One region of the Salicola sp. AFF1 genome, then DNA from elsewhere that is predicted to be linked to it. Evidence: predicted binding sites of a transcription regulator. Region 1 holds the regulator's gene; each other region holds the start of a gene.
The links. The regulator sigma-54, encoded in region 1, starts transcription at its own class of promoters, with help from an activator protein. The targets are predictions, from matches to a motif close to TGGCACNNNNNTTGCTNT.
Positions count from the first base shown of each region.

Region 1 (4,183 bases):
AGCGAACGCATGACGCTGGATAACAACCGACGGATTGTGCAGACTGACGCTCCGGTGACCCTGATCGACCGCAGCAGCGTGACCCAGGCCGTCGGCATGACCGGCTGGATCAACGACCGCGCCTTCAGGCTTGAAAATGACGTCAGCACCCGCTTATTCAACCGCTGACCTACAGGGGAGATAGCCCGCTCATGACCAACCCGGCACGCGCCCGACAAGCCTGGCGGCTCCTGGCAGGCCTGCTAACGGCCGGCCTTATACTCCCTGCGCACGCCTTCAATCTGGACTCGGACAACCCCATCAAGGTGGCATCCGACAATGCCCGGCTGGATGACCAGCAGGGAACCGCCACCTATTCGGGTAATGTACGCGTAAGCCAGGGCGAAGCGCTTTTGACCGCGGACAAGGTCATACTCTACCGGGGTAACAGCCAGAACCTCAGCCGCATGGAAGCCACCGGCAACCCCGCCACCTATAAGCAGCCGCAAACGGAACAGGCCCCAGCGGTCTATGCCGAAGGCAAGACGATCATCTATGAAGCCAAGGAAGAACGCATCATCTTCGAGCGAGAAGCCCTGATCCGCCAGCAGGGTGACCGGTTCCGGGGCAACCGGATCGTGTACGACGTGGGCGAACGCATCGTAACCGCCTCCAGCTCGGAAGACGACGACCAGGACCGGGTGGAGATGACCATCCAGCCGGACCGCGATTCCCCTGACAACAACGGCAGTAACTGAGCACCCCCATGGCGACACTGGAAGCCCTGAACCTGGCCAAGAGCTACCGCCGCCACCCAGTGGTGATGGACGTCTCCCTTGCCATCCAGAGTGGCCAGATTGCGGGGCTTCTGGGGCCCAACGGGGCCGGCAAGACCACCTGCTTCTACATGATTGTGGGCCTGGTCCCCCACGACCGGGGCCGCATCCGGATCGACAACCGCGACATCACCCACCTGCCCATGCACGGCCGGGCCCGGGCAGGCATCGGCTATCTGCCCCAGGAGGCTTCGGTCTTCCGGCGCCTGACGGTGGCGGAGAACCTCATGGCCATCCTGCAAACACGCAGCGACCTTACGAAGGCACAACGGCAAGAGCGCATGGAAGCGCTGTTACGTGAATTCCACATCAGCCACATCCGCAACAGCCTTGGGATGAGCCTATCCGGCGGGGAGCGCCGACGCGCCGAAATCGCCCGCGCCCTGGCCGTGGAACCGGCTTTCATCCTGCTGGATGAGCCCTTTGCTGGCGTGGATCCGATCTCGGTCAGCGACATCAAGCAGATCGTGCGCCAGGTACGTGACCGCGGCATTGGGGTGCTGATCACCGACCACAATGTGCGCGAAACGCTCGACATCTGTGAGACCGCCTACATCGTCAGCGAAGGCCACATCATCGCCTCCGGCACCGCCGAGGACATCCTTGCCAACCAGCAGGTCAAGGAAGTCTACCTGGGCGACGAGTTCCGTCTGTAACACGTGCACTCTGGAACCGTTGTCGCCCTGCCCAGTTCGCCTGTACACTCGATCCAGAAGGGGTAAGCAAAATCCCTGCCGGTCCTCTGGAGGACCCATTAAGGTTTCTAAATGCTGGACAATCGGGAACGGGAAAGCAGTCGATGGTCATGAAAGCGTCCCTGCAGTTGAAGATGGGCCAACAGCTCACCATGACGCCCCAGCTGCAGCAGGCAATACGGTTACTCCAGCTCTCCACTCTCGACCTGCAGCAGGAAATCCAGCAACAGCTGGAATCCAACCCCATGCTTGAAACCGCCGAGGAAGCCGAGGCGGAGACGGATACCGACACCGATACTGAGGCCGATCAGGCAGCGGACAGCGGCGACGGCGACCATGAAAGCGCTGAAACCACCGGCGAAGGGGGAGAGGAGCCGAGTACCAGCAATACCGACGCCAGCAGCTCGGAGAACGAGAACTGGCAGGACAACAGCGAGATCCCCGACAACCTGCCCGTGGATACCGCCTGGGATGACGTCTACCAGAGCGCTCCCGCCACTCCCGCTGCCTCACGCCCCGAAGACGATGGCAGCGAAATGGATTTCGAGAGCCGCAACAGCCGCGGCGAAACCCTTCAGGATCACCTGCTCTGGCAACTCAACCTCACTCCCATGTCCGAGCGCGACCGGGTCATCGCCCATGCTCTGGTTGATGCCACCGACAACGCCGGCTATCTGACCCAGGGCCTGGAAGAAATCCACCAGGGGCTCAGTGCGGCGGACGACGAAGACCCGCTGGAAATGGACGAAGTCGAGGCGGTCCTGCACCGCATCCAGCACTTTGATCCGCCCGGCGTTGCCGCGCGGGACCTGCGGGAATGCCTGCTGATCCAGCTCAACCAGCTGCCCCCGGACACCCCCTGGCTCAAGCAGGCACGGCTGGTCGTCAGCCATTACATTCAGCTGCTCGGCAACCGGGACTACCGCCAGCTCATGCGCCGCAGCCGTCTCAGCGAAGCGCAACTCAAGGAGGTTCTGGGCCTGATCCAGAGCCTTAACCCGCGCCCCGGTGATGCCATCGGTGAGGACGAAACGGAGTACGTGGTCCCGGACGTCATCGTCTCCCGCCAGGAAGGACGCTGGAAAATTGAACTCAATCCGGAAATCGCCCCCCGGCTCCAGGTGAACAACCTGTATGCGTCGCTCATCCGCCAGTCCGATGCCAGCGCCGACAACACCTACCTGAAGGATCAGCTCCAGGAAGCGAAGTGGTTCATCAAAAGTCTTCAGAGCCGTAACGAGACGCTGTTGAAAGTCGCCTCCCAGATCGTCGATCATCAACAGAAGTTCTTCGAGGAAGGCGAGGAAGCGATGAAGCCGCTGATCCTCTCCGAGATCGCCCAGGCTGTGGACATGCATGAGTCCACCATTTCCCGTGTCACCACCCAGAAGTACATGCATACCCCCAGGGGCATTTACGAGCTCAAGTATTTCTTCTCCAGTCACGTGAGCACGGACGAAGGCGGCGAATGCTCATCCACCGCCATCCGCGCCATGATCCGCAAGCTCATCAACGAGGAGGAAAGCCGGAAACCGCTGAGTGACAACCGCATAGCGACTATACTCAGTGACCAGGGCATCAATGTGGCGCGCCGAACGGTTGCCAAATACCGCGAGGCGATGCACATCCCGCCCTCAAACGAGCGCAAACGTCTCGTCTAGAGGGCCTGACGCCTGTATGATGGCCACCTTCCGGTGGCCGGGCCTAAGCGACAACAGGAGCGGACTATGCAACTCAACATTTCAGGTCACCACATCGAGCTGACAGAAGCCCTGAAGGACTATGTCCGGAGCAAGATGGAAAAACTTGAACGGCATACGGACCAGATCAGCAACACCCAGGTGACGCTGTCGGTGGTCAAGCAAAGGCAGACCGCCGAAGCCACGCTCCACGTTACCGGGGGCGACATCAACGCCAAGGCCCAGCACGACGATATGTACGCGGCGATCGATCAGCTTGTGGACAAGCTTGACCGGCAAATTCTCAAACACAAGGAAAAGCAGGTGGAACGCCAGCACGGTGCGGCCACCCGCTGATCCCAAGCGGTATCCATGGTCCATTCATCACTGTCCATCGAATCCATTCTTGCCCCGGAGCTGGCCCTCTGTGGCGTTCCGGGGACCAGCAAGAAGCGCATCCTCGAGACCATTGCCGAGAGAGTAGCCCAGCACTACCCGGAGCTTGAGGAAAACCAGATCTTCAATAATCTGGTTGCACGGGAGCGTCTTGGCAGCACCGGCATCGGGCAAGGCATCGCCATCCCGCACTGCCGGCTGGAAGACTGTAAGCGCGTAGTAGGCGCGCTACTGACGCTGGACGCCCCCATCAACTTTGATGCCATCGACAGTGAACCGGTGGACCTGCTGTTCGTGCTCCTGGTGCCGCAGAATGCCACCAGTGAGCACCTGGAACTGCTCAGCCAGCTGGCCGAGAAGTTCAATGACCGCAGCCTGTGCCGGCGCCTGCGCCAGTGCCAGGACTCGCAGGAACTGTACGACCTGATCGTCGCCAGCGAAAAAGCGTCCCAGTAACGTCGCCCTTACCCACACGGCGGGAGATCGGCCTGTGAAACTGACCATCGTAAGCGGCCGCTCGGGCTCCGGCAAAAGCACGGCCCTGCATGTACTGGAAGACCTTGGCTATTACTGCATCGACAACCTGCCCATCGGGCTG
Region 1 covers NZ_JBXAYL010000004.1:120,885-125,067, reverse strand. The annotation lists gene lptC (LPS export ABC transporter periplasmic protein LptC) at 1-168, shown strand, start outside; gene lptA (lipopolysaccharide transport periplasmic protein LptA) at 192-737, shown strand; gene lptB (LPS export ABC transporter ATP-binding protein) at 746-1,471, shown strand; gene AC1RQI_RS04110 (RNA polymerase factor sigma-54) at 1,621-3,171, shown strand; gene hpf (ribosome hibernation-promoting factor, HPF/YfiA family) at 3,238-3,546, shown strand; gene ptsN (PTS IIA-like nitrogen regulatory protein PtsN) at 3,562-4,041, shown strand; gene rapZ (RNase adapter RapZ) at 4,076-4,183, shown strand, end outside.

Region 2 (4,183 bases), on a different contig from region 1:
CCGCGGTCACCAGAAACGCGGCAGGTATGGCGGCGAACAGGTAGAAACCCAGCCATTGGGGCGCGAAGGCCGCGAACAGGTTCTGCACCATGAAGGTGGTATAGGCGCCGATCATCAGGAGCTCGCCATGCGCCATATTGATCACCCGCATGAGCCCAAAGATGATCGCCAGGCCCAGCGCCGCCAATAAGAGGACGCTGCCCATGGAAAGCCCGTACACCAGGTCGCCGATAAAGCGGGCGATGCGCTGGCGCCTCTCTATCGCCGCAAGCGCGTCTTGCGCCGCCTCCCGTACGGCGGCACTGGGTTCCACTGGCTCTCCCTGGGCATCACGCGCGAGCAATGCGTTGAGCGCCGGCTTCATGCGCGCCGCCTGTACCTCAGCAATCACGTTAACGGCTTGCAGCCGGGTTTCCGGGTCGGACGCGTCCAGCTGCAGCTGCGCAATGGCAATATCCAGAAGCCGCAGCACCTCTGGATCCGATTCCGACTCCCGGACCTTTTTCAACGTATCCAGCATGTCCGGCCTGGGACGGTCCGCCATTTCCTCGGCACCGGCCCGGCGCTCCGCAACATCATCGGACAGCAGCTGTAACCGCCCGATCAGCGGCCGTATGCCACGGCGTATGGCATTGGTCAGCACGGGCTGGGACAGTTCCCGCTGCGCAACCGACACCCGCTCCCCGGTAATGGCGTTCCAGTACCGCTCGCCCTCCGGGGCCTCGATCAACACCCGCCCCTGAGCATCAAAATGCAGGCGCCGGTCACTGAGCGCTTTCAGCACCGGCAGCGTCTCTGGCGCCTTCAACGCAACCAGCGCATCGACGGCATCACTGACTGTCTGCCAGTCATCGGTCGCCAGCTGGCGGACGGCGGAAGCCGCTTTGCCTGATAGCCCCTCGGTCAGTACCTGCACCTGGCTTGGCTGCTGCGACGCTGGTTGTTCAGCATTGGCCTGTACGGTGACCATGGCCAGGGCCACCCAAACGCCCAGCAGCATCATATGTATCCCGTTCAATCCACGCATTGAACACTCCCGATCCCGGCGCCCGGCCTAATCACAGCCGGGCGCCCTGCTTTCGCTCGCGTTAGAATTCCAGGTTGTACCTGGGCGCCTTGCAGTCACCGCAAACCCACGGATAGGTCCAATCCGCCTTTTTGTCCTCACTGCCCTCGAGATACTTGCTCCAGGGCTGCGCGCGGATCGGCCCATCGGTCTCCCAAACGGTGGCAAACTGGCCATTCGGCTGGATCTCGCCAATCAACACCGGTTTATGGAGGTGGTGGTTCTCTTCATCCATGCAGATCTCATAGCCGGAAGGCGCATCCACGCACTGGCCGGGAACCGCCTGGCGCACGGCGTCCGGGTCGCTCGTTCCCGCCTCCATCACGGCCTGCGCCCACATGCGGATGCCAATATGCGTCGCCTCCATGGGGTCATTGGTCACGCGGTCGCTGCCACCCGGCAGGTCATTGGCTTCAACGTATTCCGCCCAACGCTGTGTGAACGCCTCATTCTCCGGCGAGTCCACGGACATGAAGTAGTTCCAGGCCGCCAGGTGACCGACCAGAGGGCCCGCATCCATTCCTCGCAGCTCCTCTTCGCCCACGGAGGTCGCCATCACCGGCACGTCCACCGAATCAACGCCCTGGTTTGCCAGCTCCTGATAGAAGGCAACATTGGAATCGCCGTTAATGGTATTGATGACCGCCGTGTCACCCCCTTTGGAAAACCGCTTGATGTCCGAGACAAGGCTTTGGAAGTCCGAGTGCTCAAAGGGAAAGTACTCCTCACGGATGGCGTCATCCTCGATCCCCTGGGCGTTGAGGTAGGCGCGCACGATGCGGTTCGTGGTGCGCGGGAACACATAGTCGGTGCCCACCAGGTAGAACTGGTCGGCACCGCCGCCGCGCTCGCTCATCAAGTAATCCACCGCCGGCAGCGTCTGCTGGTTCGGTGCCGCCCCGGTATAGAAGACATGGCGGTTGGACTCCTCGCCCTCATACTGCACGGGGTAGAACATCAAGCCGTTGAGCTCCTCCAGCACCGGAAGCACGGACTCGCGGGAAACCGACGTCCAGGCACCAAAAATCACGTCCACGTTGTCCCGCTCGATCAGCTCACGCGCCTGCTCGGCGTAGCGGGGCCAGTCCGAGGCCGGATCCTTCACCACCGGCTTGAGCTTACGGCCCAGGAGACCGCCCTGTTCGTTGATGTCCTCAACGGTCATCAGCGCAACGTCGCGCAGCGAGGTCTCGCTGATCGCCATGGTTCCGGACAGTGAATGGAGAATCCCCACCTTGATGGGGTCTTCCTCGGCTTGAAGCACGCCCGAGGCGAGCAGCCCGCCCAGGGCCAGACCGGCAAGACCGGCTTTTTTGATGGATCCACGCGTTTTCATTGCAATCTCCTTGTTCATCAGGATTGAAGCCTACGCACGGCCCCTGATGCAGGCACTGTTCCATGTACCCTGAAATTCCCCCTTTTTCAGCAACCTGACTTGTATACAAGCTTTTCAGAGCAGAATACCAACGATTGAATTGCACCATGCACCAGCATGACCAGAAACGGACACTGGCGGGTTGGATTCCGTAAATGATGACATAGTCGATTGTTTTATAGGCTTTTTTACAGCCTTCCAGCCAGACGCCAGGCCAATAATGGGGCTTGCACTATCCCGGAGCACAGCTCCCCAATTCAGGGCACACCAAGCCGTTACGGCGCCCTCACAAAAAGCGATGAATCACTTCAAAAAGCTGTTTTTATTCGGATTTCAGAAAAAATAGAACCGTGGCACACCCGTTGCTTGGGCGTTCTTGTATACAAGCAAGCAAGGGACCTCACACCATGGCCAATACCACAGTGGGATGGACCATCGCGGAGTGGCAGGACGCCTACCGCCGTGGCGAATCACCCAGGGCCCTTCTGGGGGCACTGCTCGACGCCCAGCACGCAACGGATCCAGCCTGGATCAGCCTGGCAACCCCGGAGCAGCTGGCCGCCCAGATTGACGCCACCTCTCCGGATCAGCCTTTGTACGGCGTTCCGTTTGCCATCAAGGACAACATTGACGCGCTGGGCTTCGAGACCACCGCCGCCTGCCCGGATTACCGCTATCAACCGGAAGCGGACGCGGAAGTGGTGCAGGCACTCAAGCACGCCGGCGCCATCCTGATCGGCAAGACCAACCTGGACCAGTTCGCAACGGGCCTGGTCGGCACGCGCTCCCCCTGGGGCGCCGTCCCCAACGCCTTCGATGACGCCACCATCGCCGGCGGTTCCAGCTCCGGTTCCGCTGCCGTGGTGGCCCGGGGGATCGTCCCGTTTGCACTGGGGACGGACACCGCCGGCTCCGGGCGTGTTCCGGCCGGGCTCAACAACATCGTCGGACTCAAGCCAACACGCGGGGCCATCAGCATCCGCGGCGTTGTCCCGGCCTGCCGGAGCCTGGATTGCGTCTCCATCTTTGCGCTGACCACTACCGACGCGGGCCTGATCCGTCACCACCTGGAGTCCGGCCCCAATACGGATCCCTTCGGTCGCTCCCCCGCACTGACCGCCGCGCCCGGCTGTGCCCTGCGGACCCCCGGCCCCATTCACCGCCTGGCCATCCCCTCAAACACGGAATGGCACGGCGACCAGCCGCAGAAAGCGGCCTGGGAAGAGGCCATCGGGCAGTGGCGGGCTCTGGGCTACGAGCTGATTGAAAAAGACTTCACGACGCTCTACGCCATGGCCGCACTCCTGTACGAGGGGCCCTGGATCGCCGAGCGCCATGCCGCCATCGGCGCCTTCATCAACGCCCACCCTGACAGTATCAATCCGGTGGTGCGCTCCATCATCCGCCGCGCGGAACCGTTCACCGCCACTGATGCCTTTAAGGGGCTGTACCGCCAGCAGGAGCTGCGCAGGTCCCTGGACCGGGAACTGAGCGACATCGACGCCCTGCTGGTGCCGACGACCCCCCGGATCCCCTCGATCGAGGCGGTCGCCGCCGATCCGGTGGGTCTCAATGCCCAGCTTGGCCGGTACACCAACTTCGTGAACCTGGCCGACCTGTGCGCGCTGGCGCTGCCGGGAGGATTCCGGGAGGACGGCCTCCCCTTCGGCATCACCCTGATCAGTGGCGCCTGGCGGGACCAGGACCTTCAGGCCCTGGGCGCGCAATGGCTCAACCACGCG
Region 2 covers NZ_JBXAYL010000010.1:5,938-10,120, reverse strand. The annotation lists gene urtB (urea ABC transporter permease subunit UrtB) at 1-1,027, opposite strand, end outside; gene urtA (urea ABC transporter substrate-binding protein) at 1,089-2,402, opposite strand; gene atzF (allophanate hydrolase) at 2,849-4,183, shown strand, end outside.
Region 2: the regulator sigma-54 is predicted to act here: its motif matches at 2,448-2,465, upstream of urtA (urea ABC transporter substrate-binding protein).

Region 3 (4,183 bases), on a different contig from region 1:
GTTGACCGATCAATGGGATGCGTCACCCCCGTTACGCCGGTAATAGCGTGCCTCAATACCATGGCGCTTCAATCGGGACGCCAGTGTCGTCGGCTTCACGTTCAGCAACTCAGCGGCACCCCCTTGCCCAAACACCTTGCCCTGGCACTGGCGCAGCGCGCTGACCATGTTCTCACGCTCCCGCTGGCGTTGCTCGGCTTCGGTCAGGGGCCGCTGTGGCGCGCCACCATTGTCGCTACCCGCCACCCCGGAGGGCATCTCGCTGGCGTTCCGGTCCGCCGGCAGGTCGAAATGCAATCGGCGGCCCCGGGTCACAATCACCTGCCGCTCGATCACATTCTCCAGCTCACGCACGTTCCCCGGCCAACTGTAGCGCTGGAGCGTCTCCACATTGGCGCGGCTGAGCTCCAGTGGCTCGCGGTGGAACTTCCGGCATGCGTTGCGCAGAAAAAGCTGCGCCAGGGGCGGAATATCTTCCGGGCGATTGCGCAACGGAACGGATTCAATCGGGAAAACGTTCAGGCGGAAATAGAGATCTTCCCGGAACCGGCCCGACTCAACCTCGGCCTTGAGGTTGCGGTTTGTCGCCGCGATCACGCGAACGTCCACATGGCGTGTGCGGGTCTCCCCAATGCGTTCGAAGGTCTGCTCCTGCAGAACCCTTAACAGCTTGCCCTGAAGCGATAAGGGGATATCACCCACTTCATCCAGAAACAGCGTGCCGCCATCCGCGAGCTCAAAACGCCCGCCCCGGTCGTTCACCGCCCCCGTGAAAGCGCCTTTGGCATGGCCAAAGAACTCGCTCTCGAACAGCTCCGTCGGGATAGCCGCACAGTTCACCCGGATCATGGGTCTTTGGGACCGGTCACTGGCATTGTGAATGGCCCTCGCGATCAGTTCCTTGCCGGTACCGGACTCACCGGTCACAAGCACGTTGGCACCAGTCGGCGCGACCAGGTCAATGCGCTGTATCATGGACGTCACCGCCTCGCTGCGCCCAACAATCTCATGGGCGTTGTGCGAGGCGCTGATCTCTTCCTGAAGGTAGGCATTTTCCATCTCCAGGCGGTGCTTGAGGCTTTCCACCTCCTCGAGCGCTTCCTTGAGACTGTGCTCGGTTCGGCGGTGGTCGGTTATGTCGCGGAAAACCACCACGGCGCCCACCAACTGGCCGTTGTCCACGATGGGGGTGCTGGTGTATTCCACGGGAAACCCGGAGCCGTCCTGGCGCCAAAAGAAGTCATCACTGACGCGGTGCACGGCGCCGTCCCGGAACGCCTGGTAGATGGGACAACACTCGCGCTGATAAGGACTCCCATCCGAGTGGCTGTGATGGATGGCCGTATGCATGACCCGCCCGAGCAGCTCATCCCGGTGACATCCCAGCATGCGCTCAGCCGCGGAGTTGATGAAGGTGGCCCTCCCCTCGGCGTCCACCCCATAGATGCCCTCGCCCACCGCTTCCAGGATCAGCTGGTTTTCGCGCTCGATCTCGCGGAACAGGTTCTCCACGCGCTTCCAATGCAACAGACCACCCCGGTGATAGCTGTTGATCTCGTGGCGTTCGCGGCGCTCGCGAAGCAAGTCCAGATCGCGCAGCAGCATCAGGACCCGAGGTTCACTGGTCAGCGTCATGACAGACAGGGAGGTTTCCAGCTGGATGATCTGCCCATCACTGTTCAAAAGGCTCAGCTCACGACTCCACGCCTTGCCCCGGGTCATGGCTTCATCAGTAAGGGTGACCAGCTGGGGCGTCTGCCCCCCAAACAGCGTGGTCACGCGACCCTCGGCCAGCTCCGTGATCGGGCGCCCGAGCATGGAGGCAAGGTGCGTATTGGCGGCCTCCACGGTGTCCCGGACTGGATCCACCAACAGCGCCGGATCCGGCAACACTTCAATCCACTGCGCCTCTGTGTGCGGCGTCATCACGGCGTTCATGAGCGTCCCCTTTCGTGCTTCCCCCTCACTTCTTCAAACACTGAGCCAGGACACGACGTTTCGTAATGCCTCCCTACGAAACGTCGTAAAACACGAAACCGCGTAGCCGCCGCGCCTCCTCAATATCACCATAGGCATCTGATTTTAAAGCTTATAAGTCTTGATTTACGCATTGGCACGATGACTGCGACGGGGATGAGGCACTGCCCGGAAACGATGGTTCCGGGTGCCTTGGGGAACGCCCCGTTGAGGGGCATGCAACGTTCAAGTGCACAACGCTGAATCAGGAGAAGCATCGTCATGAACCATGAAACAATGACCGCAACCATCCTCAACGCCAAGAACGAACAGGGCTACAGCTGGGACCAGCTGGCCGAGTCCATTGGCATGTCGCCCGTGTGGACCGCCTCGTGCTGCTACGGCATGAACTCGATGCTGGCCGAACAGGCCCAGGCGCTGTGCCAGACCCTGAACCTGGATGACAAGGTGGCACAGACCCTGCAGAGCTGCCCCCACAAGCATTGGGACAACGCGGTCCCTACAGACCCACTGATCTATCGCCTCTATGAGGCATGCATGATCTACGGCGAGAGCGTGAAAGACATCGTCCACGAACGATTCGGGGACGGGATCATGAGCGCCATCGATTTCAAGCTGGACGTAGATCGTGTGGAAGATCCTAAAGGGGACCGCGTCGTGATCACGATGGATGGCAAGTTTCTCCCCTTTAGGCGCTGGTAACAGTCAGGGGCCACGGCCCCTGTCAGGAAATAACCGGACCAAAGAGCAAACGGAGCCATCATGACACGCACTGACGAGCAATCCCCATTCCGGTCAATACCGCTACTGCTGGCAGGACTGGCGGCAACCGCCCCGGCTCAGGCGATGGATCCACTGACGGAGGCCATCAAAAACGGGGAAGCGAATCTGGATACACGCTATCGCTATGAAGCTGTTGACCAGGAGGGCATGGAGCAAGATGCCGGCGCCTCAACGCTGCGCACCCGTCTCGGTTATCGCACTGGCAAGGTCAGTAACCTGACCGGCTTTCTGGAGGCCGAGCACGTCACCCGCCTGGGTGGAGCCACCTACAACAGCACCCTCAACGGTGTTGGTGACCGACCCGTTGTGGCTGATCCCACGGGCACCGAGATCAATCAGGCCTACCTCCGGTATGACGGCCTGGCGGATACGCGGCTGACCTACGGCCGGCAACGGTTCTTCCTGGATAATCACCGGTTCATCGGCACCGTGGGCTGGCGCCAGAACGAGCAGACCTTTGACGGATTCACCGTGGTGAATGAGTCCCTGCCCGACACCACCCTGACCGGGGGCTACCTCTACAACGCCAATCGCATCGTCTCCGACGCAAGCCCCAACGGCAATGCAGCCATGGATACGGGCGTGCTCAACGCGCGCTATGAGGGATGGGAGGCAGGCTCGGTCACCGCCTACACCTACCTGTTGTCCTACGAGAACGCACCGGCGGACTCAACCCGTAGCCATGGGCTGCGCTTCAGCGGCGAGAGCACGCTCACCGACGACGTTGCGGCCCTCTACACCCTGGAATACGCCCAACAGTCGGATTACGACGATAATCCGGGCAGTTTCAGCATGCCCTACTACCGCATTGAAGCCGGAGGCCGTACTGGCGGGGTCACAGCGTCCATCGGGCAGGAACTGCTGGGGTCGGACGACGGCAACCGGGCCTTCCAGACCCCCCTGGCCACCCTCCATGCCATGAACGGCTGGACGGATCAGTTCCTGAGCACACCGGATACAGGGCTGCGGGATACCTATGCGTCACTGGCCACGAGCCTCAGCGGCGTTTCGCTCAAGGCGATCCATCACCGCTTCGACAGTGATGAAGACAGCCAGGACTACGGCTCCGAAACCGGCATCGTAGCCACCTGGTCACCCAACACCACCTACACCCTCGGCGCCAAGGCTGCGCTCCATCACAGCGAGGATGGCAACCAGCAGACCTCGGATACCGATAAGGCCTGGCTCTGGGTCGATGCCAGTTTCTGACCATCCAATCCCAACGTCCTGAAGGAGAACCAATATGTCCTATCTTCAACCCAATGAATTCGTCACCAAGCTTGTAGATGCGGGCGAGTCCAAGGTTTACATGGGCGCCCGCGACACATTGATACGAGCCTTTATGGCGGGCGCCACACTGGCTCTGGCGGTGATTTTCACAATCACCATCGCCGTCCAGACCGGGTCCTTCCTGGTGGGCGCA
Region 3 covers NZ_JBXAYL010000018.1:6,349-10,531, reverse strand. The annotation lists gene AC1RQI_RS12200 (sigma 54-interacting transcriptional regulator) at 10-1,938, opposite strand; gene cynS (cyanase) at 2,239-2,679, shown strand; gene AC1RQI_RS12190 (alginate export family protein) at 2,740-3,969, shown strand; gene AC1RQI_RS12185 (formate/nitrite transporter family protein) at 4,004-4,183, shown strand, end outside.
Region 3: the regulator sigma-54 is predicted to act here: its motif matches at 2,112-2,129, upstream of cynS (cyanase).

Region 4 (4,183 bases), on a different contig from region 1:
ATCATGACCCATGATAAAGCGCCAGGGGAACCGTGCGCACCAAATAAGTGCACAGCCTGGGCGTCTGCCTAGTAGGGGAGCCAGGTTGAGGCGCGACTGTGAGTGGGGTTCAGTTCTGTTGGGAAGGGCGGTGCAGAGTGAACCGCGTGACGTCTGAGGAGCTGACCGTTTCGCCATTGGCGTTGATCACATGGGCTACGAGTTCATGAGTCCCGCGCGGCATGTTTTTCACGGAGAACGAGGGGCTGCGCCCCTGCTTGACGCGCTCCCCATCAACTTCCAGCGCATAGCGGTGCCCGGGCTTCAGTGAGGGCTGGGACTGGACGCGCACCACGACCAGTCCGCCACCACGCCAGAAGGCGCTGTCGTGCTCCGGCTGGGTGATCTCCACGGAGCGGTAGCTTGCTTGTTGTTTGCGCTCGCTGTCCTGCCCTTCACGGTTTTTGCGGCGCTGGCTCCTGTCCCACTTGGGCAGGCTCACCTCCGGCAAGGGCTCCAGTTCCATGGCTTCACTGTCGTCACTCATGGGCTCATCCGAATAGGTGACATTGCCGTCTTCGTCCACGTGCCGGTAAACCTCGTCGGCCACCGCGCTACCCAGGGGCAGCAGGAGTGTGAGCGCCAGCGTGTGCACAAGGGCGGTTGATCGGGACAAGACGCCTCCGGGGTCCAATGGGTGGATGTCGTGCTTTGATTATTGAACCAGCTGTAGGCCAATGCAACAAAAAAACCGGCGCGGGTTGCCCCGGGCCGGGTTGTAACAGGTACTGGTTCCGTGTTTATACGGAGTAGTACATGTCGAATTCCACCGGGTGGGTGGTCATGTTGTAGCGGGTCACGTCCTCACGCTTAAGGTCGATGTAGCCCTGGATCATATCCTCGGTGAACACGCCGCCACGGGTCAGGAATTCGTGATCCGCTTCCAGTGCTTCCAGTGCTTCCTGGAAGGTTTCCGCAACGGTCGGGATCTCCAGTGCCTCTTCCTTCGGCAGGTCGTAGAGGTCCTTGTCCATGGCTTCACCGGGGTGGATCTTGTTCTGGATGCCGTCAAGGCCTGCCATCACCAGCGCGGAGAACGCGAGGTAGGGGTTGGCGGACGGGTCCGGGAAGCGCACCTCAACCCGGCGTGCCTTGGGGTTGTTGGTGTAGGGAATCCGGATGGAGGCGGAGCGGTTGCGCGCCGAGTACGCCAGCATAACCGGTGCCTCAAAGCCCGGAACCAGACGCTTGTAGGAGTTGGTGGAAGCGTTGGTGAAGGCGTTGATGCTCTTGGCGTGCTTGATGATGCCGCCGATGTAGTACAGGGCGCTCTCGCTCAGGCCCGCGTAGCTGTCGCCGGAGAACATGTTCTTGCCGTCTTTCACCAGAGACATGTTCACGTGCATGCCGGAGCCATTGTCGCCCACCACTGGCTTGGGCATGAAGGTTGCCGTCTTGCCGAAGGCGTGCGCCACATTGTGAACGCCGTACTTCAGGATCTGGACTTCGTCCGCCTTGCGGGTCAGCGTATTGGCTGCAACACCAATCTCGCACTGACCAGCGGTCCCCACTTCGTGGTGGTGGACTTCAATGTTCAGGCCCATGGACTCGAGTGCCGAGCACATGGCGCCGCGCAGGTCATGCAGTGAGTCCACTGGCGGTACCGGGAAGTAGCCGCCCTTGACGCCGGGCCGGTGACCGGTGTTGTTGCGGTCAAAGTCCTCGCCGGAAACCCAGGCCGCTTCCTCGGAGTGGATTTCGTACATGGCGGAGTCCATGTCCACTTTCCACTTGGCGGAATCGAACACGAAGAATTCGGGTTCAGGGCCGAACAGCGCGGCGTCGGCGATGCCGAGCGACTTCATGTAGTCCTCGGTGCGGCGAGCCACGGAGCGCGGGTCACGCTCATACCCTTGCATGGTGGCCGGCTCAACGATGTCGCAGGTGAGGTTGAGCGTGGGCTCTTCCGCGAACGGATCCAGAGTGACCGCGTTGTCGTCGGGCATCAGGATCATGTCGGATTCATTGATCCCCTTCCAGCCATTGATGGATGAGCCATCAAAGGTGGCGCCATCCGTGAAGAAGTCATCATCCACCTCTTTGGCGGGCATGGTCACGTGCATTTCCTTGCCACGGCTGTCAGTGAATCGCAGGTCGACCCACTTGATGTCGTGTTCCTGGATCAGCTTCATCGTGTTGTTGGACATGTCAGAACTCCATCTATGGTTCATTTGAGTAGAGCAGAGTGCTCGCGGCTCTGGCCCTGCGCACCGAAGTGGGGCCGTTTCAGTTGCCTGATCACCCTTAAGCAAAAGCTTTGCCAATTACGAGTGGTGCCCTTTATTGGCCGCAGAACAGGCAATTGGTCTCATAATGGTGCGCTTCAGGGGTGCCGTAATGCACAGTTTTGGTGCGTTGTGGCTGAGAATGACCTTTTATGGTGCGATTGACCCCGGTGCACCTGGAACCTGAATCAGACAGCCTGACACTCTTTCGCTCATGGAATAAAGCTGTCAGTTGCTGTACAATCCGCGCCTCTGGTTCGGGATGAATCCCCAACCGACCCTCATTTTCACCGCCCTTCATTCGAAATACCAGTGATTCAGAGGCCCTTTTCGTGATTGAGAACATTCGCAACATCGCCATCATTGCACACGTTGACCACGGCAAAACCACGCTGGTCGACCAGCTGCTGCAGCAATCCGGGACCCTGGATCGCAAGTCTACGGATACCGACCGCATCATGGACTCGGATGACCAGGAGAAGGAGCGGGGCATCACCATCCTCTCCAAGAACACCGCGATCAATTGGGGCGAATACCGCATCAATATCGTGGATACGCCCGGCCACGCCGACTTCGGTGGCGAGGTGGAGCGCGTCATGTCGATGGTCGATTCAGTCCTGCTGCTGGTCGACGCCGTGGATGGCCCGATGCCCCAGACCCGGTTCGTCACCCAGAAGGCTTTTGCCCAGGGGCTTGATCCCATTGTCGTTGTCAACAAGGTTGACCGCGAGGGCGCTCGCCCGGACTGGGTCATCAACGAGGTTTTTGACCTGTTCGACGCCCTTGGTGCCACAGAAGACCAGCTGGACTTCCCGGTTGTCTATGCGTCCGCGCTCAATGGTATCGCCGGCGAGGATCCGGATGCGCTTGAAGATGACATGGAGTCGCTGTTCAAGATGATCGTCAACCAGGTGCCGGCCCCGACCGTGGATCCGGATGCCTCGCTGCAGATGCAGGTGTCGTCCCTGGACTACGACCCCTATGTGGGCGTTCTGGGTGTTGGCCGGATCAAGGGCGGCCAGATGCGGCCTGGCCAGCAGGTGACGGTGGTCAACCGCGAAGGCGAGCAGCGCAACGCCAAGCTGCTGGAAGTTAAAGGCTTCCTCGGCCTCAACCGCGTGAATGTGGACGAGGCTAACGCCGGCGACATCGTTTGCATCTCCGGCATCAACAACCTGCGGATCTCGGATACGATCTGCAGTCGCGAAGCACCGGAGGCCATGACGCCGCTGACGGTGGATGAGCCCACGGTGAGCATGACCTTCCAGGTGAATGACTCACCCTTCGCCGGTCTCGACGGCAAGTACGTGACCAGCCGCCAGATCAAGGAGCGCCTCGAACAGGAGCTTCTGCACAACGTGGCCCTGCGTGTGGAGCAGGGTGACGCGGCCGAGAAATTCAGCGTCTCCGGGCGCGGTGAGCTCCACCTGTCGGTGTTGATCGAGAACATGCGTCGTGAAGGCTTCGAGCTGGGCGTTTCCCGCCCGGAAGTGGTGCAGCGTAATAACAACGGCACCACCGAAGAGCCTTACGAGCAGGTGGTTGTGGACATCGAGGAGCAGCATCAGGGCTCGCTGATGGAAGAAATGGGTAACCGTCGGGCCGAGATGCAGAACATGGTTCCCGACGGGCGTGGCCGCGTGCGCATTGATTTCATCATGCCAGCGCGTGGGCTGATCGGCTTCCGCTCCCAGTTCCTGACCCTGACCCAGGGCTCCGGCCTCCTGACCCATGTGTTCGACCACTGGGGCCCGGTTAAAGGTGGCATGGCCGAGCACCGTCACAACGGCGCCATCATCTCCATGGTTAAGGGCACCACTACTGCCTACTCCCTGTTCACGCACCAGGATCGTGGCCGGTTGATGGTTGGTCCCGGCGCTGAAGTCTACGAGGGCATGGTTATTGGTATTCACAGCCGC
Region 4 covers NZ_JBXAYL010000001.1:62,447-66,629, forward strand. The annotation lists gene AC1RQI_RS00365 (DUF4124 domain-containing protein) at 110-655, opposite strand; gene glnA (type I glutamate--ammonia ligase) at 780-2,186, opposite strand; gene typA (translational GTPase TypA) at 2,597-4,183, shown strand, end outside.
Region 4: the regulator sigma-54 is predicted to act here: its motif matches at 2,285-2,302, upstream of glnA (type I glutamate--ammonia ligase).